4 regions of the Rahnella sp. 1L-D-7-B-C2 genome follow, and region 1 is predicted to be linked to each of the others. Evidence: predicted binding sites of a transcription regulator. Region 1 holds the regulator's gene; each other region holds the start of a gene.

Evidence for each region. Region 1 encodes PhoB, which activates phosphate uptake and scavenging genes when phosphate is short. Its sites were predicted from a motif close to CTGTCATAAAACTGNCNNAT; they were not measured.
Region 2: a site for PhoB is predicted at 3,006-3,025, ahead of AC0Z7K_RS20575 (MIP/aquaporin family protein). Genes of this name have one in related genera too.
Region 3: a site for PhoB is predicted at 2,943-2,962, ahead of ugpB (sn-glycerol-3-phosphate ABC transporter substrate-binding protein UgpB). Genes of this name have one in related genera too.
Region 4: a site for PhoB is predicted at 1,973-1,992, ahead of AC0Z7K_RS02450 (heavy metal response regulator transcription factor). Genes of this name have one in related genera too.

Annotation. Positions count from the first base shown of each region.
Region 1 covers NZ_JBXAVQ010000007.1:166,323-172,321, reverse strand. The annotation lists gene sbcC (exonuclease subunit SbcC) at 1-528, opposite strand, end outside; gene sbcD (exonuclease subunit SbcD) at 525-1,763, opposite strand; gene phoB (phosphate response regulator transcription factor PhoB) at 1,981-2,670, shown strand; gene phoR (phosphate regulon sensor histidine kinase PhoR) at 2,692-4,011, shown strand; gene AC0Z7K_RS14035 (cobalamin-independent methionine synthase II family protein) at 4,269-5,372, shown strand; gene brnQ (branched-chain amino acid transport system II carrier protein) at 5,816-5,999, shown strand, end outside.
Region 2 covers NZ_JBXAVQ010000018.1:37,099-43,097, forward strand. The annotation lists gene hslU (ATP-dependent protease ATPase subunit HslU) at 1-665, shown strand, start outside; gene AC0Z7K_RS20560 (1,4-dihydroxy-2-naphthoate polyprenyltransferase) at 761-1,687, shown strand; gene rraA (ribonuclease E activity regulator RraA) at 1,808-2,293, shown strand; gene zapB (cell division protein ZapB) at 2,372-2,611, opposite strand; gene AC0Z7K_RS20575 (MIP/aquaporin family protein) at 3,189-4,037, shown strand; gene glpK (glycerol kinase GlpK) at 4,083-5,606, shown strand; gene glpX (class II fructose-bisphosphatase) at 5,747-5,999, shown strand, end outside.
Region 3 covers NZ_JBXAVQ010000011.1:41,885-47,883, reverse strand. The annotation lists gene AC0Z7K_RS17025 (high-affinity branched-chain amino acid ABC transporter permease LivM) at 1-57, shown strand, start outside; gene livG (high-affinity branched-chain amino acid ABC transporter ATP-binding protein LivG) at 54-824, shown strand; gene livF (high-affinity branched-chain amino acid ABC transporter ATP-binding protein LivF) at 838-1,539, shown strand; gene AC0Z7K_RS17010 (aminotransferase-like domain-containing protein) at 1,671-2,858, shown strand; gene ugpB (sn-glycerol-3-phosphate ABC transporter substrate-binding protein UgpB) at 3,063-4,379, shown strand; gene ugpA (sn-glycerol-3-phosphate ABC transporter permease UgpA) at 4,523-5,410, shown strand; gene ugpE (sn-glycerol-3-phosphate ABC transporter permease UgpE) at 5,407-5,999, shown strand, end outside.
Region 4 covers NZ_JBXAVQ010000001.1:557,502-563,500, forward strand. The annotation lists gene AC0Z7K_RS02445 (heavy metal sensor histidine kinase) at 1-1,218, opposite strand, end outside; gene AC0Z7K_RS02450 (heavy metal response regulator transcription factor) at 1,211-1,885, opposite strand; gene AC0Z7K_RS02455 (hypothetical protein) at 2,098-2,721, shown strand; gene AC0Z7K_RS02460 (cytochrome b/b6 domain-containing protein) at 2,893-3,537, shown strand; gene AC0Z7K_RS02465 (molybdopterin-dependent oxidoreductase) at 3,530-4,294, shown strand; gene ompX (outer membrane protein OmpX) at 4,391-4,924, opposite strand; gene rhtA (threonine/homoserine exporter RhtA) at 5,411-5,999, shown strand, end outside.

The DNA.
Region 1 (5,999 bases):
GGTAAGTTCTTCCAGCAATTCTGCGCGGTCATTGGCATCGGCATTGAGAAAGGCGGCGAATTGTCCCTGTGACAGCATCATCGATTTGGTGAAACGGCCAAAATCCAGCCCGGTCAGTTCGGCAATCGTGTCAAGTTTATCGCGTACTTTATCCGCCAGAATTTTGCCGTCCGCCAGCAATGCCAGCTCGACTTTCGGTGCCTGTAAATTGCCGTCCGGTGAGTTTTTCGCCCGGCGCTGGCTCCAGAAGGCACGGTAGCCAATGCCTTTCACTTCAAATTCCACTTCGGCCAGTGATTCGGCGGTGTGGCGGGTCATCAGTTCGTTCTGGCTGGGGGTGACGTTCAGACGCGGCGTCTGGTGATACAGCGCCAGACAGATGGCATCGAGCAGGGTAGTTTTTCCCGCGCCGGTCGGGCCGGTGATAGCGAATAATCCGTTGCTGACAAAAGGCTCAGCGGTGAAGTCGATTTTCCATTCGCCTTCCAGCGAGTTTAGATTTTTTAAACGCAGGCTGAGAATTTTCATTGTGTGGCGTCCTCTGCGTGATGACCGCTGGTGACCTCATCGACCACCTGCGCAAACAGCGTGCGCATCCGTGCCTGACGCTGTTCGTCAGTGTCCGCTTCCAGCGACAGCCGCCGCTCGAAGACATCGCTCACGCTCAGCTCGCTGAGGGTTTCTTTTTCCTGTTGTTCAATGCTGTTAATGCGCTGTTCTTTACTGCGGCGCAGCAGTACGACTTCCACCGGCAGTTCAGCGGTCAGCGCCTGGATCCGCCGTTGAATGTCGCTGAGGTAATCCTGCGTCGCGACTTCTATATCCAGCCAGACCGGTTTGGTGGTATCGCCATCGCTGAACTGCATCAGTTGTTTTTCTATTTCGGCCAGCGGGCCTTTGATCATCTGCATCGGCTGAAATACCGGAATTTCCAGCGTTTCGATGCTGTTCAGCGTTGCACCCGTAAAATCGAGCATAAATACGCTTTTGGCTTTGCCGAGTTCGTCAAAACTCAGCGCAATCGGCGAGCCGCTGTAACGGATATGGTTGGTTTTCGCCACGCACTGGGCGCGGTGAATATGCCCGAGTGCGACGTAATCGACCGGCGGAAATGCCTGTGCCGGAAAGGCATCGAGAGTACCTATATAAATGTCGCGAACGGAATCCGAGGTGCTGACGCCGACGGTGGTCAGATGGCCGGTGGCGATGATGGGCAGCGGGACGCCGAGCTGGTCGCGCTTCGCCTGTGCCGCCTGATATAAAGCGTCATAATGGGCAGCGATGGCTTCCTGCAACGCCAGCTGCTTGTCGCTGCCGGACTGACCGGCCTGGCTGGCTATCAAATCGCGCGGGCGTAAGAACGGGATCGCACAAAGCACTGCGCCGGGCGAGCCATCACGATGATTTAATTCCAAAACCTGCTCAGACAAGTCTTCACCGACGGTAGCGATCACGCGGGTGTTGAGGCAGGAAAGTAGTTCTTTCGATTCATTGAGCGTGGCGACCGAATCGTGGTTACCGGCCAGCACTACCAGCTGGCAGCCGGTGTGTTGTAATTCCACCACGAAGCGGTTATACAATTCCCGCGCATAGCTTGGTGGCGAGCCGGTATCGAAAATATCGCCCGCCACAATCACGGCATCGACCTGATGAGTTTCCACCTGTTCCGTCAGCCAGCGCAGAAAGGCCTGATGCTCGGCGGCGCGGCTTTTGGTAAAGAAGTACTGGCCAAGGTGCCAGTCTGAAGTGTGGATCAGGCGCATGAAACTCCCGGTGATTCGCTAGACGGTAACAATGGCGCAAAGTATAAACGCCGTCGGGGGACGATGTCCCCAGAAAAATCAGGCGAATTTCAGCAAGATGGCTGTCAAAGTGCGGTGTAATAGACCATCCTTTCTATTCATAAATCTGTCACAAAACTGACGCATAATGGCGCCCGCAATCAAATAAAAGATCGCTAACCTATTGGCAGGACCTACGATGGCTAGACGTATATTGGTGGTTGAAGACGAAGCTCCAATCCGTGAAATGGTGTGTTTTGTACTGGAACAAAATGGCTATCAGGCAGTAGAAGCTGAAGATTTTGATTCCGCGATTGGCCAACTGGTCGAGCCTTATCCTGAGCTTATCCTGCTCGACTGGATGTTACCGGGAGGGTCCGGGATCCAGTTTATCAAACATCTTAAACGTGAAGCCCTGACCCGCGAAATTCCGGTGATGATGCTGACTGCACGCGGTGAAGAAGAGGACCGGGTGCGTGGCCTCGAAGTGGGTGCCGATGATTACATTACTAAACCGTTTTCTCCTAAAGAACTGGTTGCCCGTATTAAAGCTGTGATGCGCCGTATTTCACCGATGGCGGTGGAAGAGGTGATCGACATGCAGGGTCTGACGCTCGATCCTTCCTCTCACCGCGTGATGGCCAATGAGCAGGCGCTCGACATGGGGCCGACCGAGTTCAAGTTATTGCATTTCTTTATGACCCACTCCGAACGCGTTTACAGCCGCGAACAGTTGCTCAATAACGTCTGGGGCACTAACGTTTATGTGGAAGATCGCACGGTAGACGTGCATATTCGTCGTTTACGCAAAGCGCTGGAAACCAGTGGACATGACAGAATGATCCAGACTGTCCGTGGCACGGGATACCGTTTTTCAACGCGTTATTAGTCCCCACAGCGGAGAATCTGTGTGTTAGAACGTTTGTCATGGAAACGGCTGGCCGGCGAATTTTTTCTGTTTTGCCTGCCAGCGATCATTCTCGGTATTTTTGTCGGCCATTTTGGCTGGCTTCTCTTTGCGTCTCTGCTGGCGGCGCTGGGCTGGAACTATTATAACCAGCTTAAACTCTCACACTGGCTGTGGCTTGACCGCAGCATCACCCCGCCAAATGGCCGCTGGAGCTGGGAGCCGTTGTTCTACGGGCTGAACCAGATGCAGATGCGAAACCGCCGTCGCCGCCGTGAATTAGGGCAACTCATTAAACGTTTTCGCAGCGGTGCAGAATCGTTGCCGGATGCAGTGGTGCTGACCACTGAAGAGGGCAATATTTTCTGGTGTAACGGTCTGGCGCAGGAGCTTCTCGGCTTCCGCTGGCCGGAAGATAACGGGCAACACATCTTCAACCTGCTGCGCTATCCGGAATTTCGCGCCTGGATCCAGGCGCGTGATTTCAGCCGCGCACTCAATCTTCAGCTCAATAATGAACATTACGTCGAATTTCGCGTGATGCCTTATTCCGAAGGGCAGTTACTGATGGTGGCGCGTGATGTCACGCAAATGCGCCAGCTGGAAGGCGCGCGGCGTAACTTCTTCGCCAACGTCAGCCATGAACTTCGCACCCCGCTGACGGTTTTGCAGGGCTACCTGGAAATGATGGAAGATGCCAAGCTGGAAGAGCCGTTTCGCACTAAAGCGCTCGATACTATGCAAGAGCAAACGCGACGCATGGACGGGCTGGTCAAGCAGCTCCTGACGCTGTCAAAAATCGAAGCCTCCGCCAATATGGATTTGCACGAAAAAGTCGATATTCCGGTGATGCTCGGGATGCTGGAGCGCGAAGTACAGACACTGAGTGGCGGTCAGCACGAAGTTGTGTTTCGCGTAAACGAGAAGCTGAAGGTCTTCGGCAACGAGGATCAGCTACGCAGTGCGGTGTCGAATCTGGTGTATAACGCGGTCAATCATACGCCGCCGGGCACCCGAATTGAGGTCAGCTGGCAGCAAACGCCGCATGGCGCACAGTTCCAGATAAGCGACAACGGGCCGGGCATTGCACCTCAGCATCTCCCGCGTCTGACTGAACGTTTCTATCGTGTCGACAAAGCCCGTTCCCGCCAGACCGGTGGCAGCGGACTGGGGCTGGCGATCGTCAAACATGCGCTCAGCCACCACAACGCCAGGCTCGAGGTGATGAGTGAAGTCGGCGTCGGCACGCGCTTTATTTTTACGCTGGCACCGAAGCTGATAGTTCCTTCCGATAACACCACTAAAGTTTCAGTGAAACCGTAAATTGCTGTTTTCTATCCAGCCCGGCATTTCTCCATGTCGGGCTTTTTTTGTTTGCTGCTTCATTAACTCACCGCTTTTGATCGTGAATTTATTTCATCTCCCATGAAAATTCCTCTGTTGTCGGTGAGTAACCGGCATGACAGTATCGCCTTAAAACCATTTAGACATCCAGAAGTCTACATGTAACGCGGCGCAATTATTTACCTTGTAAATCATTTGCATTTCGTCTGCGACGGGATGCCATTAAGGAGTTTTTCATGCAACGTACTACCCCTCCGTTCCGTGCTGACGTGGTCGGCAGTTTCCTGCGCCCGGCGGCTATCAAAGAAGCGCGTAAGCTGTTTCAGGCTGGCGAGATCGATGCCGCGCAGCTGCGTGCCGTAGAAGATACTGAAATCCGCCGCGTGGTGGATTTACAGCGCGAAGCCGGTTTGCAGGTGGTCACTGACGGTGAGTTCCGCCGTGCATGGTGGCACTTCGATTTCTTCGAAGGGCTTGACGGAGTGGAAGGTTACGACGCAGTACAGGGGATTCAGTTCAACGGCGTACAGACCAAAGCACGCAGCATTAAAGTCACAGGTAAACTCGGCTTTGATGCGCATCCGATGCTGGACGATTTTCGTTTTCTGAAAAGCATCAGCGGCAGCGCAGTCCCGAAAATGACTATCCCAAGCCCGAGCGTGATGCACTTCCGCGGTGGCCGTAATGCCATCAGCAAAGAGGCGTATCCTGATCTGAAAGACTATTTCAACGATCTGGCACAGGTTTATCGCGACGCCATTAAAGCATTTTATGACGCCGGTTGCCGCTATCTGCAACTTGACGATACTGTCTGGGCGTATCTGTGCTCGGAAGATCAGAAGCAGCAAATCCGCGAGCGTGGCGATTCTCCAGAAGAGTTAGCGCGTACTTACGCGGACGTGCTGAACAAAGCGATTGCCGGTAAACCGGACGATCTGGTGATTGGTTTGCACGTGTGTCGCGGTAACTTCCGCTCCACCTGGATTTCCGAAGGTGGCTACGAGCCGGTGGCTGAGATCCTGTTTGGCGGTGTAAATATCGATGCCTTCTTCCTTGAGTATGACAATGAGCGTTCCGGCGGCTTCGAGCCTCTGCGCTTTATTAAAAAGGGCCATCAGCAGGCAGTTCTGGGGTTAATCACCACCAAATCCGGCGAGCTGGAGCCGGCCAAAACCGTTGAAGCGCGTCTGGCGGAAGCGGCGGAATATTTGGATATCAATCAGATTTGCCTCAGCCCGCAGTGCGGTTTTGCCTCGACGGAAGAGGGCAACAGTCTCACCGAAGCGCAGCAGTGGGAAAAACTGAAACTGGTGGTGGATATCGCTGCCCGCGTCTGGTAAAGCCTGGTAGTGGTTAATGTTTGACCTTGTAAAAATGTTGTAAACTGTGCGTGAAATAACCTGAGAGTGGTGATTTCACGCATTTTTCGTCCTTCCGGAGCATATCTTGTGCTTCATTAGTTTAAAAATCATACATATCATATGGCGTGTTTTTCGATGTATTCAGCGAATATTACTGCTTTGCGATGTTAATCTGGTTAAACACTCTGCTTTTTGGATCGCGGCTTGCCTTTATACGCTATAAACGTTTACCTTAACGCCCGCTGTCGCTCGATACTCCCTGCATAACAACGTAATCATCTGCATATCATCAGGCGTTTTTAGCTCACTTCGATCCCCACACGGTGCTCTCTGGCAGTTTTATGCCATTCATCCTTGTACGAGGTGGCACGACGACAGCAACGGTCACTTTATTCATTTGAACAGGCAACACGACACCAATCATGAGTACTCGTTTAACAAATAAAGATATTCTGGCGCTGGGTTTCATGACCTTCGCTTTATTCGTCGGGGCGGGGAACATTATTTTCCCGCCGATGGTTGGCCTGCAGGCCGGTCCTGAAGTCTGGTGGGCAGCTGCCGGGTTTATGATAACCGCTGTAGGTCTCCCGGTGATGACAGTGATTG
Region 2 (5,999 bases), on a different contig from region 1:
TGCTGATTGAAGAAGAAGCGGCAAAGCTGGTGAATCCGGAAGATCTGAAAGAACAGGCGATTGAAGCCGTTGAGCAGCACGGGATCGTGTTCATCGATGAAATCGACAAAATCTGTAAACGCGGCGGACAAAGCTCTGGTCCTGACGTATCCCGCGAAGGTGTTCAGCGCGACCTGCTGCCGCTGGTGGAAGGCTGTACGGTGTCCACCAAGCACGGCATGGTGAAAACGGATCACATTCTGTTTATTGCCTCCGGCGCTTTCCAGACGGCTAGTCCGTCTGATCTGATCCCTGAATTGCAGGGTCGTTTGCCGATCCGTGTGGAACTGCAGGCGCTGTCGACCGAAGACTTCGAACGCATCCTGACCGAGCCAAGTGCTTCCCTGACCCATCAGTACAAAGCATTGATGGCGACCGAAGGTGTGACGATTGATTTTACTGCTGACGGCATCCGCCGTATCGCTGAAGCGGCATGGCAGGTAAACGAAACCACCGAGAACATTGGTGCGCGTCGTCTGCATACCGTTCTGGAGCGTCTGATGGAAGATATCTCTTACGACGCCAGTGAAAGCAACGGTATTTCCATAAACATTGATGCAGATTATGTTAGAAGCCACCTTGATCAGCTGGTAGCTGATGAAGATCTGAGCCGTTTTATCTTATAATTTGCTCATACGTTCCGAAAGTGATCTTCAGGGAGGCGTTTGCCTCCCTGTTTTTTTTGATTTCGGACTGACTTGTTCACCTGAGCGAATCCACTATGAGCACTATGACTCCCTGCACTCCGACGACGCCCACCCGCGCCTGGCTCGAAAGCCTGCGTCCTAAAACGCTGCCTCTGGCTTTTGCCTCTATCGTCATGGGTTCTGCTATTGCCAGCTTGCAAGGCGTTTTTCATCCGCTGATCGCGCTGCTGGCGTTGCTCACCGCCGGGTGTCTGCAAATCTTGTCGAATCTGGCGAATGATTATGGCGATGCCGAAAAAGGCAGCGATACGCCGGATCGCGTGGGGCCTTTGCGCGGAATGCAAAAAGGGATGATTACGGCTGCACAGATGAAACGCGCCATTATGCTGACCATCGCGCTGACCATTGTCTGCGGCATCACGCTTATCGCCGTAGCGTGTCATAAGCCGAGCGACGTGGTCGGTTTCCTGATCCTCGGTTTGCTGTCGATTGGCGCGGCGATCACCTACACAGTAGGCACCCGCCCTTACGGTTACATGGGGCTCGGAGATATTTCGGTACTGATTTTCTTTGGCTGGATAAGCGTAGCGGGGACATTCTATTTGCAGGCCGGATATTTTGACTGGATAGTCATGTTGCCAGCAACGGCAACCGGTTTGCTGTCTACTGCGGTGCTCAACATTAACAATTTGCGCGATATCGAAACCGACAGCGCCAACGGCAAAAATACGCTGGCAGTGCGCCTCGGGCCGGTAAATGCCCGCCGTTATCACACCATTATTCTGAGCGCCGCCTCGCTTTGTCTGGCGATATTCTCTGCCGTTCACCTGCATCATTGGACCGGCTGGCTGTTCCTTCTGGCACTGCCGATGCTGGCTGTTCACATCAAACGCGTGAATCACACCAAAACGTCAATGGAAGTGCGCCCTCTGCTGGAGCACATGGTAAAAGCTGCGTTACTGACTAACGTATTGTTTGCAGTAGGTCTGTTACTCAATTGATGAAAAGTAGCCAGGCGTGCGCTAATCGCGCTGCTTTTCACATTTAACAATTGATGATTTTGCCAACATCCGCTCTAAAAGGATATACTGAACACTCATGCAGCAACCAGATGAAATCCTATGAAATACGATACTTCCGAACTTTGCGATATCTACCATGAAGAAGTGAATGTTGTCGAACCCCTGTTCTCCAACTTTGGTGGACGTACTTCATTTGGCGGGCAAATCACGACAGTGAAGTGTTTCGAAGACAATGGCTTGCTTTATGACCTGCTGGAAGAGAATGGCCGTGGGCGCGTGCTGGTGGTCGATGGTGGGGGTTCTGTTCGTCGCGCGTTGCTTGATGCCGGTCTGGCACGTCAGGCTCTGCAAAACGAATGGGAAGGCATTTTGATTTACGGTGCAGTTCGTCAGGTGGACGATCTGGAAGAGCTCGATATTGGCATTCAGGCGATGGCAGCGATTCCGGCGGGTGCAGGCAGTGAAGGGATCGGCGAAAGCGACATTCGTGTCAACTTCGGCGGCGTGACCTTCTTCTCCGGTGACCATCTGTATGCTGATAACACCGGTATCATCCTTTCAGAAGACCCGCTCGATATCGAATAATCTTCGCTTTCAGCAACAAAAAAGGACGCCCTGGCGTCCTTTTTTATGCTTATACATCAAGCGCTTCGGCGGAAGTCCTCAGACTTCTTCCATTTTTCCCAACAGCGCACGCAAACGATCCTGCCACACGTGTTGTTCTTCTTTCAGTTGCGCATTTTCACGCACCAGCGACTCGTGATTACCACTCGCCTGCTGAACTTCATGAGACAGGGTGTTGTTCTGCTCTTTCAGTTCTTCGATTTCCATCTGCAACAGAGTAATGGTATCGATCGCTTGCTGAACTTTAGCTTCTAGTTTCTCAAATACTTCAAATGACATTTTTCGGTCCCCTTATGTTCGCAAGGCGCACATCTTATGTTCTGCCGCATCGTCCGGACACGGCTCAAAAATTCCTGCACTTCGTCGATTTTTATAACAAATTCAAACCAGAAAAACGTCTGAACCCTTCAAAACCGGCGGGTGTCTTAACGGGTGATTGTATGTAGCCAGCCATGCCCTGTCTAGCAAGAACCCCTCTCAGCACGCAGTCTGTTGCAATTTTAACGGGCCGGGTATCAGGAAATGCTTAAAAAGCAGAGGCACTCACCAGAAATATCACTGAATACCGAATACTCTGAGCGCCGTTCTGACATACGCGATGAGCGGTAACCCCTTCGCGAAGTTGTCACAGCGTGGCTTTTTTACCCGTCAGCATGACCTTTGAACACGCGAAATCGCTCATTTTTATGACGCAACACACAAATATTGATTTCGCTATTTCTCGTTTATGCTCGTTAACGATAAATTCACATTACGTTCTCATTTAATGATGAACGGCAAAATCCGATTACGTTCACGTACGCAAGACAGAAAAACTATAACTAACCATTAACATCATCCTTAGCAGGATCAAACTATGAGCCAAACCATGAGTTCCACATTAAAAGGTCAGTGCATCGCTGAGTTTCTGGGTACCGGGCTTATCATTTTCTTTGGCGCAGGCTGTGTTGCTGCGCTGAAACTTGCCGGAGCATCCTTTGGCCAGTGGGAAATCAGTATCGTCTGGGGATTCGGTGTCGCAATGGCCATTTACCTGACCGCCGCGATTTCGGGCGCACATCTGAACCCGGCTGTCACCGTCGCCTTATGCTTGTTCGCGAACTTTGAAGGACGCAAAGTTCTGCCCTACATCATCGCACAAGTCGCAGGCGCCTTCTGCGCAGCTGCACTGGTTTACGGGCTTTATTACAACCTGTTCTTCGATTTCGAGCAAAGCCACAACATGGTGCGCGGCAGTGTGGAAAGTCTGGATCTGGCCGGTATTTTCTCGACCTATCCAAACCCGCATATCAGCGTGCTTCAGGCCTTCCTGGTTGAAACGGTGATCACCGCTGTTCTGATGGCACTGATCCTCGGCCTGACCGACGACGGTAACGGCCTTCCGCGTGGCCCGCTGGCTCCGCTGCTGATCGGTATTCTGATTGCCGTCATCGGTGCCTCCATGGGCCCACTGACCGGCTTCGCCCTGAACCCGGCACGTGATTTCGGTCCAAAACTGTTCGCTTTCTTTGCAGGCTGGGGCAAAGTGGCCTTCACCGGCGCACGTGATATCCCTTACTTCCTGGTACCGATTTTTGGCCCGTTACTCGGCGCGATACTGGGTGCCGCAGGCTATAAAGCGCTGATTAGCCGCCATCTGCCGCATCAGATCAATGATATTGCGGAAGACAAAGCACAGCAGCCTACCAAACAGCGTAAGGCCTGATCGGCTAAACTGTTCCATAGCTTACTTATTCGCAGGATGAAAATTATGTCAGCAGATACGACTCACGAAAAAAAATACATCGTTGCGCTCGACCAGGGTACGACCAGCTCACGCGCCGTAGTTCTGGATCACGATGCCAACATCGTCAGCGTTTCACAGCGCGAATTCACCCAGATCTACCCGAAATCCGGTTGGGTAGAACACGACCCGATGGAAATCTGGTCATCGCAAAGCTCGGTATTGGTAGAAGTGCTGGCGAAAGCCGACATCAATTCGGATCAGATCGCCGGTATCGGTATCACCAACCAGCGTGAAACCACCATCGTTTGGGAAAAAGAAACCGGCAAGCCGATTTACAACGCAATTGTGTGGCAATGCCGTCGTACTGCTGAGATCTGTGAAAAGCTGAAGAAAGACGGAATGGAAGAGTACATCCGTCACAACACCGGCCTGGTGGTTGACCCTTACTTTTCTGGTACCAAGCTGAAATGGATCCTCGACCACGTTGAAGGCTCCCGTGAACGCGCTGCCCGCGGCGAGTTGCTGTTCGGCACCGTTGACACCTGGCTGGTGTGGAAAATGACTCAGGGACGCGTTCACGTTACCGATTACACCAACGCCTCTCGTACCATGATGTTCAATATCCACAATCTGGAATGGGATGAACGCATGCTGGAAGTGCTGGATATCCCGCGCGCCATGCTGCCGGAAGTCCGTCCTTCCTCAGAAATTTACGGCCAGACCAACATTGGTGGTAAAGGCGGTACGCGTATCCCGATCGCCGGTATTGCGGGTGACCAGCAGGCCGCGCTGTATGGCCAGCTGTGCGTTCAACCGGGTATGGCGAAAAATACTTACGGCACCGGCTGCTTCCTGCTGATGAATACCGGTACAGAAGCCGTGACGTCGAAAAATGGCCTGCTGACCACCATCGCCTGCGGTCCGCGTGGTGAAGTAAACTATGCGCTGGAAGGTGCGGTCTTTGTCGGCGGTGCCTCCATTCAGTGGCTGCGCGACGAACTGAAGCTGATCAGCGACGCGACAGACTCCGAATATTTCGCCAGCAAAGTCAAAGACACCAACGGTGTTTACGTGGTACCAGCCTTCACCGGCCTCGGCGCGCCTTACTGGGACCCGTATGCCCGTGGCGCGATCTTCGGCCTGAGCCGCGGCGCGAACAGCAATCACATCATCCGTGCAACGCTGGAATCCATCGCTTACCAGACGCGCGACGTACTTGACGCAATGCAGGCTGATTCAGGCACCCGCCTGCAATCCCTGCGCGTGGACGGCGGCGCGGTCGCCAACAATTTCCTGATGCAGTTCCAGTCAGATATTCTTGGCACACGTGTTGAGCGCCCTGCCGTTCTGGAAGTCACCGCGTTGGGTTCAGCCTTCCTCGCCGGTCTGGCAGTCGGTTTCTGGAACGATCTGGACGAAGTGCGCAGCAAAGCGACTATCGAACGCGAATTCCGTCCGAGCATTGAAACTACAGAACGCAATGTTCGCTACAAAGGCTGGCAGAAAGCCGTTGCCCGCGTGCGTTCTTGGGAAGATCACGACGAGTAACCGTCATTTTTTAACGCCAACACCCATTCTGAAACTCCCCTCTGGGGAGTTTTTTTATGCGTCTTTCCCACTGTGCTAAAATCCCCCCACAGATGAGCCTTGCCTCACCGACCACTTTTTTTCTTTCTACAGGCTTCCCAATGAAACGTGAATTAGCAATCGAGTTTTCCCGTGTGACCGAAGCGGCCGCGCTAGCCGGTTATAAGTGGCTTGGCCGTGGCGACAAAAACCTCGCCGACAACGCCGCCGTTCAGGCGATGCGCATCATGCTCAACAACGTCGATATCGATGGCACCATCGTGATTGGCGAAGGGGAAATTGATGAAGCGCCAATGCTGTATATCGGCGAAAAAGTGGGAACCGGCAACGGCGACGCGGTGGATATCGCGGTCG
Region 3 (5,999 bases), on a different contig from region 1:
CAGCTCAAACTGAAGCTGTCTAAAAAACAAATCGCCGATCAGGGGGAACAGGCATGAGCACGCAACCTCTGTTAGCCGTTGAAGGTCTGACGATGCGTTTTGGCGGCCTGCTGGCGGTCAATAACGTCGCGCTGAACCTTAATCAGGGCGAAATTGTGTCACTTATCGGCCCGAACGGTGCGGGTAAAACCACGGTGTTCAACTGCCTGACCGGTTTTTACAAACCGAGCGGCGGGACCATCAAGCTGCGCGAACAGCATCTTGAAGGATTGCCGGGGCAGAAAATTGCCCGTATGGGCGTCGTCAGAACGTTCCAGCATGTGCGGCTGTTCCGCGAAATGACGGTGATCGAAAACCTGCTGGTCGCCCAGCATCAACACCTGAAAAGCGGCGTGCTGGCGGGTCTGTTCAAGACGCCGGGCTTTCGCCGTGCCGAAGCTGACGCACTGGATCGCGCCGCCGACTGGCTGGAGCGCGTCGGTTTACTTGAGCTGGCGAACCGTCAGGCGGGCAATCTGGCGTACGGTCAGCAGCGTCGTCTGGAGATCGTTCGCTGCATGGTGACGCGTCCGGAAATTCTGATGCTCGATGAGCCTGCTGCGGGTCTGAATCCGCGCGAAACCGAAGAGCTGAACCAGCTTATCGCCGAACTGCGTAACCAGCACAGCGTGTCGGTGTTGCTGATTGAGCATGATATGAAACTGGTGATGGGCATTTCCGACCGCATCTACGTGGTGAATCAGGGAACGCCGCTGGCGCAGGGCACGCCGGCTGAAATTCGTAACAATCCGGATGTGATCCGTGCGTATCTTGGCGAAGGGTAAGGGGCAGAACACGATGTTGTCATTCAATCAGGTATCCGCCCATTACGGCAAAATTCAGGCGCTGCATGAAGTCAGCCTGAGCATTAATAAAGGCGAAATCGTCACGCTGATCGGTGCGAACGGCGCGGGGAAAACCACGCTGCTCGGCAGTTTATGTGGCGAACCACGCGCGTCGCACGGCTCGATTATTTTCGAAGGACAGGACATCACGCAGTGGCAGACTGCCAAAATTATGCGCGGCGATATTGCGATTGTGCCGGAAGGCCGTCGTGTGTTCTCGCGCATGACGGTGGAAGAAAATCTGGCGATGGGCGGCTTCTTCGCCACCCGCGATCAGTTCCACTCGCGTCTGGAGCGCGTGTTCGAGCTGTTCCCGCGCCTGAAAGAGCGTCGGGTACAGCGTTCGGGCACCATGTCCGGCGGCGAACAACAGATGCTGGCGATTGGCCGTGCGCTGATGAGCCAGCCGCGTCTGCTGCTGCTCGATGAACCTTCGCTCGGGCTTGCGCCGATCATCATCCAGCAGATTTTCGACACCATCCAGCAGTTGCGCGAAGAGGGGATGACCATCTTCCTGGTTGAGCAAAACGCCAATCAGGCGCTGAAACTCGCCGATCGCGGTTATGTGCTGGAGAACGGTCATGTGGTGCTGGAAGACACCGGCGCGGCGCTGCTGGCCAACGAAGCCGTGCGTGCGGCGTATCTCGGCGCGTAACGGCGGCTGAAATCGTAAATATTTGCTGTAATATCTCAAAACCGCACGGCTGGCGCTTTGCGGTTTTTATTTTGTCGATAAATTAACAACTCTTACATTCTTATAACTTGGCACATCATCAGGAACATTTCATGAACACAGAAGGTTTACTCGCCGCCCGTATGGTCAGGCTTAAAAGTTCGGCCATACGGGAACTGCTGAAACACAGCAAAATGGAAGGCGTTATTTCACTGGCGGGTGGTATTCCTTCTTCAGCGCTCTTCGATTTCGATGGCCTGCGTGAAGCGACGCAGATGGCAATCACTGAACAGCCTGAGCACGCGTTCCAGTACGGCCTGACCGAAGGCAGTCATACGCTGCGTGAGCGTATTGCTGAGCTTTGCGCCGAGCGCGGTGTGGTGGCCAGTGCGGACGATATCGTGGTTACCGCCGGTTCTCAGCAGGCGCTGGATCTGGTGATGCGCGCGGTCGTAAATCCCGATGATATTTTCGTGGTGGAACGCCCGACTTATCTGGCGGCGTTGCAAACGCTGGAACTGGCCGAAGCGCAAATTCTTTCTGTGGGTTCTGACGGCGACGGCATGATTGTCGATGAACTGGCTGAATTGCTGAAAACCCGAAAAATCAAAGGCGTGTATCTGGTGCCGACGTTTGGCAACCCGAGCGGCGTGACCCTCAGCCGTGCGCGTCGCGAACAGCTGGTACAACTGGCGAAAAAACATGAATTTCTGATTGTGGAAGATGATCCGTACGGTGAACTGCGTTTCACCGACGAACGCCAGCCGACGCTGTTTGAACTGTCCAAAGCGCTATTCGGCCACGCTGAAAACATCATCTATACCTCAACGTTCTCCAAGATTCTGGCTCCGGGCCTGCGTCTGGGCTGGGTGATCATGCCTGACTGGCTGCTGCATAAAGTGGCGATCATCAAACAGGCGGCGGATTTGCACGCCAGTGCGCTGTCGCAGTCGATTGCCGAATGCTATCTCGGCCTGGGGCGGCTGCCTGCGCAAATTGAAACCATCCGCGCTGCGTACAAAAAGAAATGTGAAGTCATGGCTGAATTGCTGGAACGTGAACTGGGCGACGTGCTGACCTTTGAATATCCGAAAGGCGGGATGTTCCTCTGGGCGCGATTCCGCGAGCCGCGTAACTGTGCCGAGTGGATGAAAAAGACGCTGGAGCAGGGCGTGGTGTTTGTGCCGGGCGAATTCTTCTATGCCGATAACCCTGATCACTCCACCTTCCGTCTGTCGTTCGCCACAGCAACCGAAGAGCAAATGCACGAGGCCGTTGCCCGCCTGAAACGCGCGCTGTAATCCCCCGCATTCTCTTCTCTCAGGCGCACCGCATATCCGGTGCGCTTTTTTTTGCCATCTATCCGTCACTTCCAGTTAACGCTCCTGTCACATCAATGTCATTTAACGGTTATTTTTCTGTCATTTAGCCGTGTCATGTTAGCTCCCGAATCAGAAAATCCTTACACCAACTGACATCACACCAGCCCTCTTCAGGAGACAAGCATGCTTAAGCACGCTGTTACAAAAACGACACTTTGCATCGCACTGGCATTCGCGTTCAGCACCCAGGCGATGGCGGTTACAGAAATTCCGTTCTGGCATTCTATGGATGGCGAACTCGGTAAAGAAGTGAACTCGCTGGCCGACCGTTTTAACCAGGCGCACCCTGATGTCAAAATCGTGCCGGTCTACAAAGGCAAATACGATGAAAGCCTGGCCGCCGGTATCGCCGCATACCGCACCGGTAACGCACCTGCCATCTTGCAGGTTTATGAAGTAGGCACCGCGACCATGATGGCGAGTAAAGCCATCAAGCCGGTGTATGAAGTGTTCAGCGACGCCGGCCTTAAGCAGGACGTGTCGCAGTTCGTGCCGACGGTGTCCGGTTATTACTCCGATTCCAAAGGCCGTCTGCTGTCCCAGCCTTTCAACAGCTCCACGCCGGTGCTGTATTACAACAAAGATGCCTTCAAGAAAGCCGGTCTGAATCCGGATCAGCCACCAAAAACCTGGCAGGACATGGCTGCTTACACCGAGAAACTGCGTGAAGCGGGCATGAAGTGCGGTTACGCCAGCGGCTGGCAGGGTTGGATCCAGATTGAGAACTTCAGCGCCTGGCATGGTTTGCCGATCGCCTCTAAAAACAACGGTTTTGACGGCACCGATGCGGTTCTGGAATTTAACAAACCAGAACAAATCAAACATATTCAGATGCTCGAAGACATGAACAAAAAAGGTGACTTCACCTATTTTGGTCGTAAAGACGAGTCCACCGCCAAGTTCTATAACGGTGATTGCGCCATGACCACCGCGTCTTCCGGCTCACTGGCGGATATCCGTCAATACTCCAAATTCAACTACGGCGTAGGCATGATGCCTTATGACGCGGATGTGAAGGGCGCGCCACAAAACGCCATCATCGGCGGCGCGAGCCTGTGGGTGATGAACGGTAAAGACAAAGACACTTACAAAGGCGTCGCCGAATTCCTGCAATATCTGACCACACCGGAAATCGCCGCCGAATGGCACCAGAAAACCGGCTATCTGCCTGTGACCACCGCCGCGTATGAGCTGACCAAAAAAGAAGGCTTCTACGAGAAGAACCCAGGTTCTGATGTCGCGACCCGCCAGATGCTGAACAAGCCACCGTTAGCGTTCACCAAAGGTCTGCGCCTGGGCAACATGCCGCAAATTCGCACCATTGTGGATGAAGAACTGGAAAGCGTGTGGAGCGGTAAGAAGTCTGCCAAAGAAGCTTTGGATACTGCGGTACAGCGCGGGGATCTGCTGCTGCGTCGCTTTGAAGCGTCAACCAAGTAATTGTTAGCTCCTCCCCCTGCGAAGGGGGAGGCCGGGAGGGGGTATTAAGGACGACTCTAGAGCAGCCATTAATACCCCACCTCAACCCTCCCCTTCGCAGAGGAGGGAGCCAAACCCGTCATCGCATCAACGAGTAAACTATTATGAGTTCACACCGTCCCGGTTTTGGTTGCAGCTGGTTGCCTTACGCACTGGTTTTACCGCAGCTGCTGATCACCGCGATATTTTTCCTGTGGCCTGCGGGTCAGGCGCTGTGGTATTCGGTGCAGACGCTGGATCCGTTCGGGTTATCCAGCCAGTTTGCCGGCATGGCTAACTTCACGCAGCTGTTTGCGGATCCGTACTATCTCGAATCCTTTTATACCACGTTGAAATTCAGCTTTATGGTGGCGTTTATCGGGCTGGCAGTGTCGCTGTTTTTTGCCGCGCTGGTCGATCATGTTATTCGCGGCAGCCGTATTTATCAGACGCTGATGATCCTTCCTTATGCCGTTGCACCGGCAGTGGCTGCCGTTTTATGGATGTTTTTATTCAGCCCCGGCCTCGGCCTGATATCGCATTTCCTGGCTTCGATCGGCTACAACTGGAACCACGCGCAAAACAGCGGACAGGCAATGTTCCTGGTGGTGCTGGCGTCGGTCTGGAAGCAGGTCAGCTACAACTTCTTGTTCTTCCTCGCCGCGTTGCAGTCAATTCCTAAATCGCTGGTAGAGGCCGCCGCTATTGATGGTGCTGGCCCGGTGCGGCGCTTCTTCAATCTGGTGCTGCCGCTGATTTCGCCGGTCAGCTTCTTCCTGCTGGTGGTGAATCTGGTTTACGCCTTCTTCGATACCTTCCCGGTGATCGACGCCGCGACCGGCGGTGGCCCGGTACAGGCGACGACCACGCTTATCTACAAAGTGTACCGCGAAGGTTTCTCCGGTCTGGATCTCTCCAGCTCCGCCGCGCAGTCCGTCATTTTGATGATGCTGGTGATTGGCCTCACGTTCATTCAGTTCCGCTTCGTCGAGCGTAAGGTGCGTTATCAATGATTGAAAACCGCAGAGGGCTGGATATTTTCAGCCACATCATGCTGCTGCTCGGCGTGCTGGTGATCCTCTTCCCGCTGTACGTCGCGTTTGTCGCAGCGTCTCTGGATAACAAACAGATTTTTGAAGTGCCGATGACGCTCATTCCCGGTACGCATTTATGGGAAAACATCAGCGCCATCTGGACGCAGGGCGTCGGCAATAACAGTCCGGCATTCGGACGCCTGCTGATTAACAGCTTCATCATGGCAATCGTCATCACCGTCGGAAAAATCTCTGTCTCAATGCTCTCGGCATTCGCGATCGTCTATTTCCGCTTTCCGCTGCGTAACCTGTTCTTCTGGCTGATTTTTATGACGCTGATGTTACCGGTGGAAGTGCGTATTTTCCCGACAGTACAGGTGATCGCTAATCTGCATATGCTCGACAGCTACACCGGCCTGACGCTGCCGCTGATGGCGTCAGCCACCGCGACGTTTCTGTTCCGCCAGTTCTTCATGACTCTGCCGGATGAACTGCTGGAAGCGGCGCGTATCGACGGTGCGGGCGCGATGCGCTTTTTCTGGGACATCGTACTGCCGCTGTCGAAAAC
Region 4 (5,999 bases), on a different contig from region 1:
GATCGGATCGCCCTGACTTATCACATGGATATCCATTCCATTGGCGTACGGTTCGGCACGAACAACAATGGGTGTACCCTGGTGCGCATACCGCACGGCGTTGGCGACCAGATTGCTCAGCGCACGCTGGAACAAAATGGCGTCGGCGTACAAACCCCCCTCCCCCGCACTGTGCAGCGTCATTTCGCGCTCTTCCGCCAGACCTTCAAAGTATTCCTGAATCCGCGTCATTTCCGCAGAAACATCAATACTGGTGATAGTCAGAACCGAACGCGCATCGGTCGCCCGCGCCAGGAACAGAATATTTTCGACCATGCGCGAAATACGCTCCAGCTCCTCCATATTATTGGCCAGCAGCGTTTCGTATTCCTCGGTGCTGCGCGGCTGATAGAGCGCCACCTGACAATGTCCCATCAGTGCGCCCACCGGCGTGCGGATCTCATGCGCCAGATCGGCGGAGAACTGCGTCAGACGCTGATATCCTTCTGCCAGCCGTTCGAGCATGTCGTTAAATGAATAGATTAGCTGCTGCAATTCCTGCGGTGCATTGTCACTGCTAAGACGCGTGGACAGACTGGCGGGATGGATTTTCGTCGCCTCCAGCGCCATGTGCCGCAGCGGCCGCAATCCGCGGCGGATCACCACATAACCGAGCGCGGCAATCAGCAGATAAGCAAACAACACCGCGCCGGTGATTTCCCAGCGGAACGTCTGCAACATCCGCGCTTCGCCGGTCATGAAGTGCGCGGCGGTAATCTCCACCGTACGGCCATCCTGAATTTTGACGGCTGCGCGGGCAAAGCGAACCGGCGTGTCGTCGGGGGCGGAAAGCGCGTGAACGGTGCTCAGCGTTAACGGCTGGCCGTCCGGTACCGGCGCGACCGGTGGCAACACAAGGCGCGACGGATTGACATTGATAATCGGCGGTTCATCGCTCAGACGGAAAGTCAAAATATCCCGCTCATTACCGAGCATGTTTTCGAACAGACCGGGATTATGGCTGAGCTGAGAAAGCGGAAACTCACTGGCCAGCAGATGACGGAAATACTGAACGCGCCCGCTCACCTGATAATCGGCGCGGCGAACCAGTTCATTTTCCAGCGAGTAATAAAGATAAACGCCCACGGCGCTCACCACCAGTGAGGCCAGCAGCGCAAACAGCAGCGTGGCGCGCAGCGTCAGAGACATCGCCCGTTGCGGTTTTTTCTGCTCAGTCATGACGCACTTCGCAGACGTAGCCTATCCCACGCACGGTGTGAATCAGTTTGACGTCAAAGGCGCGGTCGATTTTCGCGCGCAGGCGTTTGATTGCCACGTCCACCACGTTGGTATCGCTGTCAAAATTCATGTCCCACACCTGCGAGGCAATCATGGTGCGCGAAAGCACTTCGCCCTCGCGGCGCATCAGCAAATGCAACAGCATAAATTCCTTATTCGTCAGCGCAATGGTCTGATCCTGACGCGTTACGCGTCGACGCAGCAGGTCGAGACTGAGATCGGCAACACTATAGATATCCGGCTCACGGGCGGCGGGACGACGCAGCAACGTGCGAATACGCAACACCAGTTCGGTGAAGGAGAAAGGTTTGATGAGGTAATCGTCCGCGCCCAGCTCCAGGCCGTGAATGCGGTCCTGTACTTCGTCGCGCGCGGTCAGAAACAGCACCGGCACATCGCTTTTCTTGCGCAGCACTTCCATCACCTGCCAGCCGTCGAGCCCCGGCAGCATCACGTCGAGGATCACCGCGTCATAACCGTCCTCGAGCGCCAGAAACAGCCCGTCGGCGCCGTTACGCGCCAGATCTACGCTGTAACCCGCTTCGGTCAGCCCTTTCTTCAGGTAATCGCCTGTGCTGACATCATCTTCTATTACCAGTATCCGCATTCAGGCCCTCATTGCCGCACGACCATTCCCCCAGAGAATGATTCCAGAGAAGTTTATCAGTTTCGTCAGACACCTTTGATGACAATTTTGTCATCAACTTGTCATCTGCCAATCCCGGTTTATCGTCCACTCTTAATGAAGTCATTCATCACTGGCACCCTCAGTGATTCCTCTACCCGAATGAAAATACGTAAGAAACTGGAGAGATAAACATGAATACACCAACACGCCTTGCAGGTCTTTTACTCGGTTCGCTGCTGATGTGCAGCGGGATGACATCCGCCTTTGCGGCTGACAACGTCATCAAGCCAACGCGCGGAACCATTGAATCCGTAAATGATTCTTCGATGCAGGTTACTACCCGACAGGGCGAAAAGCTGGACGTTAAGCTGACCGAACAGACCAAAATCAACGCCGTGACCAAAGGCCAGATCAGCGACATCAAGGCGGACAGCTTCATCGGTACCGCAGCTGTTCCGCAGGCCAACGGCACGCTGAAAGCACTGGAAGTTCATGTATTTGCGCCAAGCCTGCGCGGCAGCGGTGAAGGTTTCAACCCGTTTGAATCCGCCGATGGCAAAATCAACACCATGACTAACGGCACCGTCGGCAAACTGGTCAACGCCAATGGCCGCACGCTGACCGTGAAATATCATGACGCGGAAAAAACAGTTGTCGTTCCTGACGATGTACCGGTGGTTCTGCTGGCGCCGGGCGATCGCAGCCTGCTGAAACCGGGCACTAAAATCGTGCTGTTCGCGATGAAAGACGACAAAGGTGCACTGGTTGCCCGTGGTATCGCCGCCGGTAAAGATGGCGTCGCGCCACCGATGTAACCCTTAGCGCTTACGCCGGCGGGCCGTGTCTGTCAGTCGGCGTAAGTGGTTTTTGAAGAACTGCGCAGGGTGAAACCTCCCTCTTTCACTTTGCGCAGTTTCTCATTACGCAGGAGCTTATCCGTGAAATCTCAACCCTCCCCGCTGCGTACGTCAAATTCAACTATTCATCTGTCGAAAAAAAAGCGTCCTTTATCGAAAAAAAAACGCATTCATTCCTGGCCGGTTCGCATTTGCCACTGGATCAACCTGTTGGCCATGATTGGCATGGTGATGAGCGGCTGGGGAATTTATAACGCCGACCCGATTTTCCCTTTTACCTTTCCGCAAAGCACCACGCTCGGCGGATGGCTGGGCGGCAATATTGCCTGGCATCTGGCGGTGATGTGGCTGATGGCGGCCAACGGCCTGTTTTATTTATTGTGGGGGATTTTAACTGGCCACTTCAAACGTGACTTTTTCCCTTTTTCGCCACGTACCGTCTGGCGCGATACCGTCCGCGCCCTGACGTTCCACCTCCCGCATAAGCTCGGCCAGTACAACGCGGTGCAGAAACTGATGTACGTTGGCGTGCTTCTGCTGGGCGTATTACTGGTGCTCTCGGGGTTATCCATCTGGAAACCGGTGCAGTTCAGCGGTCTGGTGTGGCTGTTAGGCGGCTTTGATATCGCCCGCTATGTCCATTTCTTTGCCATGAGCGGCGTGATGTTGTTCGTGGTGGTTCACGTTGTCATGGTGTTGCTGGTGCCGAAAACCTTTGTCGCCATGATTACCGGCGGTAAAAAAATCAGTACGGAGGAAAGCGCTGATGAGTGATAAATCAGACCGCCCAAAAATCATTATCGAACCCGATCAGCGCAAGCAGCTGGTGAACATACAGCGCCGTTTATTGCTGCGCTCCGGTCTGACGCTGGGGGCGGTATCAATGCTGACCGGCTGTAATTTGCAGGATGGTGATCAGGTCGACAAAGTTTTGTGGGCGATGTCCCGCTGGAATGACCGCGTGCAGGGCTGGCTGTTCAGCGGCCAGAAGCTGGCACAAACTTACCGTGAAGATCAGATAACCACGCCGTTCCGCTTCAATGCGTTCTACCCGGAATACAATGTGCCGGAGATCGACATTCCCAATTACCGGCTGGAAGTTTCCGGCCTGGTGCAGAAAAAAGCCTCGTGGACGCTGGAACAGTTGCAGCGCCTGCCGCAGGAGAGCCAGATCACTCGCCTGATTTGCATCGAAGGCTGGAGTGCCATCGGGCAGTGGAAGGGCGTACCACTGAAAACTTTTTTGCAGCACATCGGCGCAGACCTCACGGCAAAATACGTCGGGTTCAAATGCGACGACCGTTACTATTCCAGCATCGATATGGCCACGGCCTTGCATCCGCAAACCATACTGGCACTGGATTTTGGTGGCAAACCGCTGCCACCGGACTTTGGCTATCCGCTACGTCTGCGTATGCCGACCAAACTCGGCTTCAAAAACGCCAAACATATCGGCGCGATTTTTGTCACCAATGAGAACCCTGGCGGTTACTGGGAAGATCAGGGGTATAACTGGTTTAGCGGGATTTGAAGTAAGGAGAAATTCCAGACATAAAAAAACCGCTCAAGTGAGCGGTTTTTCATTTTCGAATTGGCGTAACGTTAAATGTTACTCAATCTCGAAGAATTAGAAGCTGTAACCAACGCCAGCGATCCAGGTGCCAACATCAACACTGCGGATACGGGACTGTTCGTAGGAAACATCCAGAGCAACGTTCTGGATTGGGTTGAACTGCAGACCAGCGCCGTAAGATACGCCGTAGTCGCTGTTGTCAAATTTCTGACGGTTTGCAGTAGATGCAGCGTTATCGTTCTGCTGGAATTTACCGTAGCCCACACCTACAACACCGTAGATGGAAACCCAGTCAGCCAGACGATAAGCAGGACCTGCAGTCAGACCGTAGTATTGTGCTTTACGGTAGTCACCAGAAGCCGGAGTGCTGTCATCCTGGATATAGGTGAATGAACCGATAACGCCCAGTGGGTTGTTGTCTTCTTCCCAACGGTATTTCAAGTTGAAGCCGTTTGCTTTGTTAGCAACGCCTTGCATATCACCCTGAGCGTAACCAGCGGTTACGGTGCTGGTGTCAGCGAATGCGCTTGTTGAAACGCCCAGTGCTACTACGCAAGCTAATGCGGAAAGACATGCAATTTTTTTCATAAACCACCTCAAAATGGGAAACCAAAGTAACCTTCACGTTTGAAAATATAACAAAAACCAGCGTGAAACTCTGCCTTAATATAGATGTCCAAAGCACTCTATCGTGTAACATAAAGTTTCCAACAGGGTATATCTTATTAATTTTATTGTGATTTTCGTCACCAAAACTATAAGAAAAACTTATTGAACTTTTTGAGATTAGCAGATAATTCCTAAAATTTTGGGCAAAAAATCGACATTTTTTTGCAACATTTCCGAAATTTTAAGATTTTTTTCGAAAACTCTCACTCCGAAAAAAACTTTTTTCACTGATTTTTTCTTCCCCCATTTCCCTCTACACTGACTGTGCTTTACCTTTCTTTTCAAAACTATAAATCTGAAGATTTTCGATTAAATGGATCACCTAAAAAGGCGCAATGGATGACACAGTCTGATAAAAAGCCGCAGATCGCTCTGCCCGCTGATGAACATAACAACAGCCCGCCGTTGCCGGCTTTACCTAAAAAAGCCTCTCCTCTGGTTGCGATTCTGTTGCTCCTCATCGCTATGCTCTCACTACAGGGCGGCGCTTCACTGGCGAAAACCTTGTTTCCGGTCGTCGGGCCTCAGGGCGTGACGGCGCTGCGTCTGGGCCTTGGCTCTATTCTGTTGCTGCTTTATTTCCGCCCGTGGCGCTTTAAAATGCGCGGCGGCAATTTTCGCGCCCTGCTGATGTACGGACTGGCGCTCGGTTGCATGAACTACAGTTTCTATCTGGCGCTGCGTACCGTGCCGCTCGGCATTGCCGTTGCGCTGGAGTTTACCGGGCCGCTGGCCGTCGCGATGTTCTCATCACGCCGTCCGGTAGATTTCGTCTGGGTGGCGCTGGCCGTGGCCGGATTATTGTTCCTGCTGCCACTTGGCCAAAGCGCGGGCGGTGTGGATCTCAAAGGTGCCTGCTTTGCGCTGATCGCCGGTGCCTGCTGGGCCATCTATATCCTTGCCGGACAGCGTGCAGGTAGCAGCTACGGGCCTGGGACGGCGGCGATGGGCTCGGTGATCGCCGCGATTATCTTCTTCCCGATTGGCGTCGCGC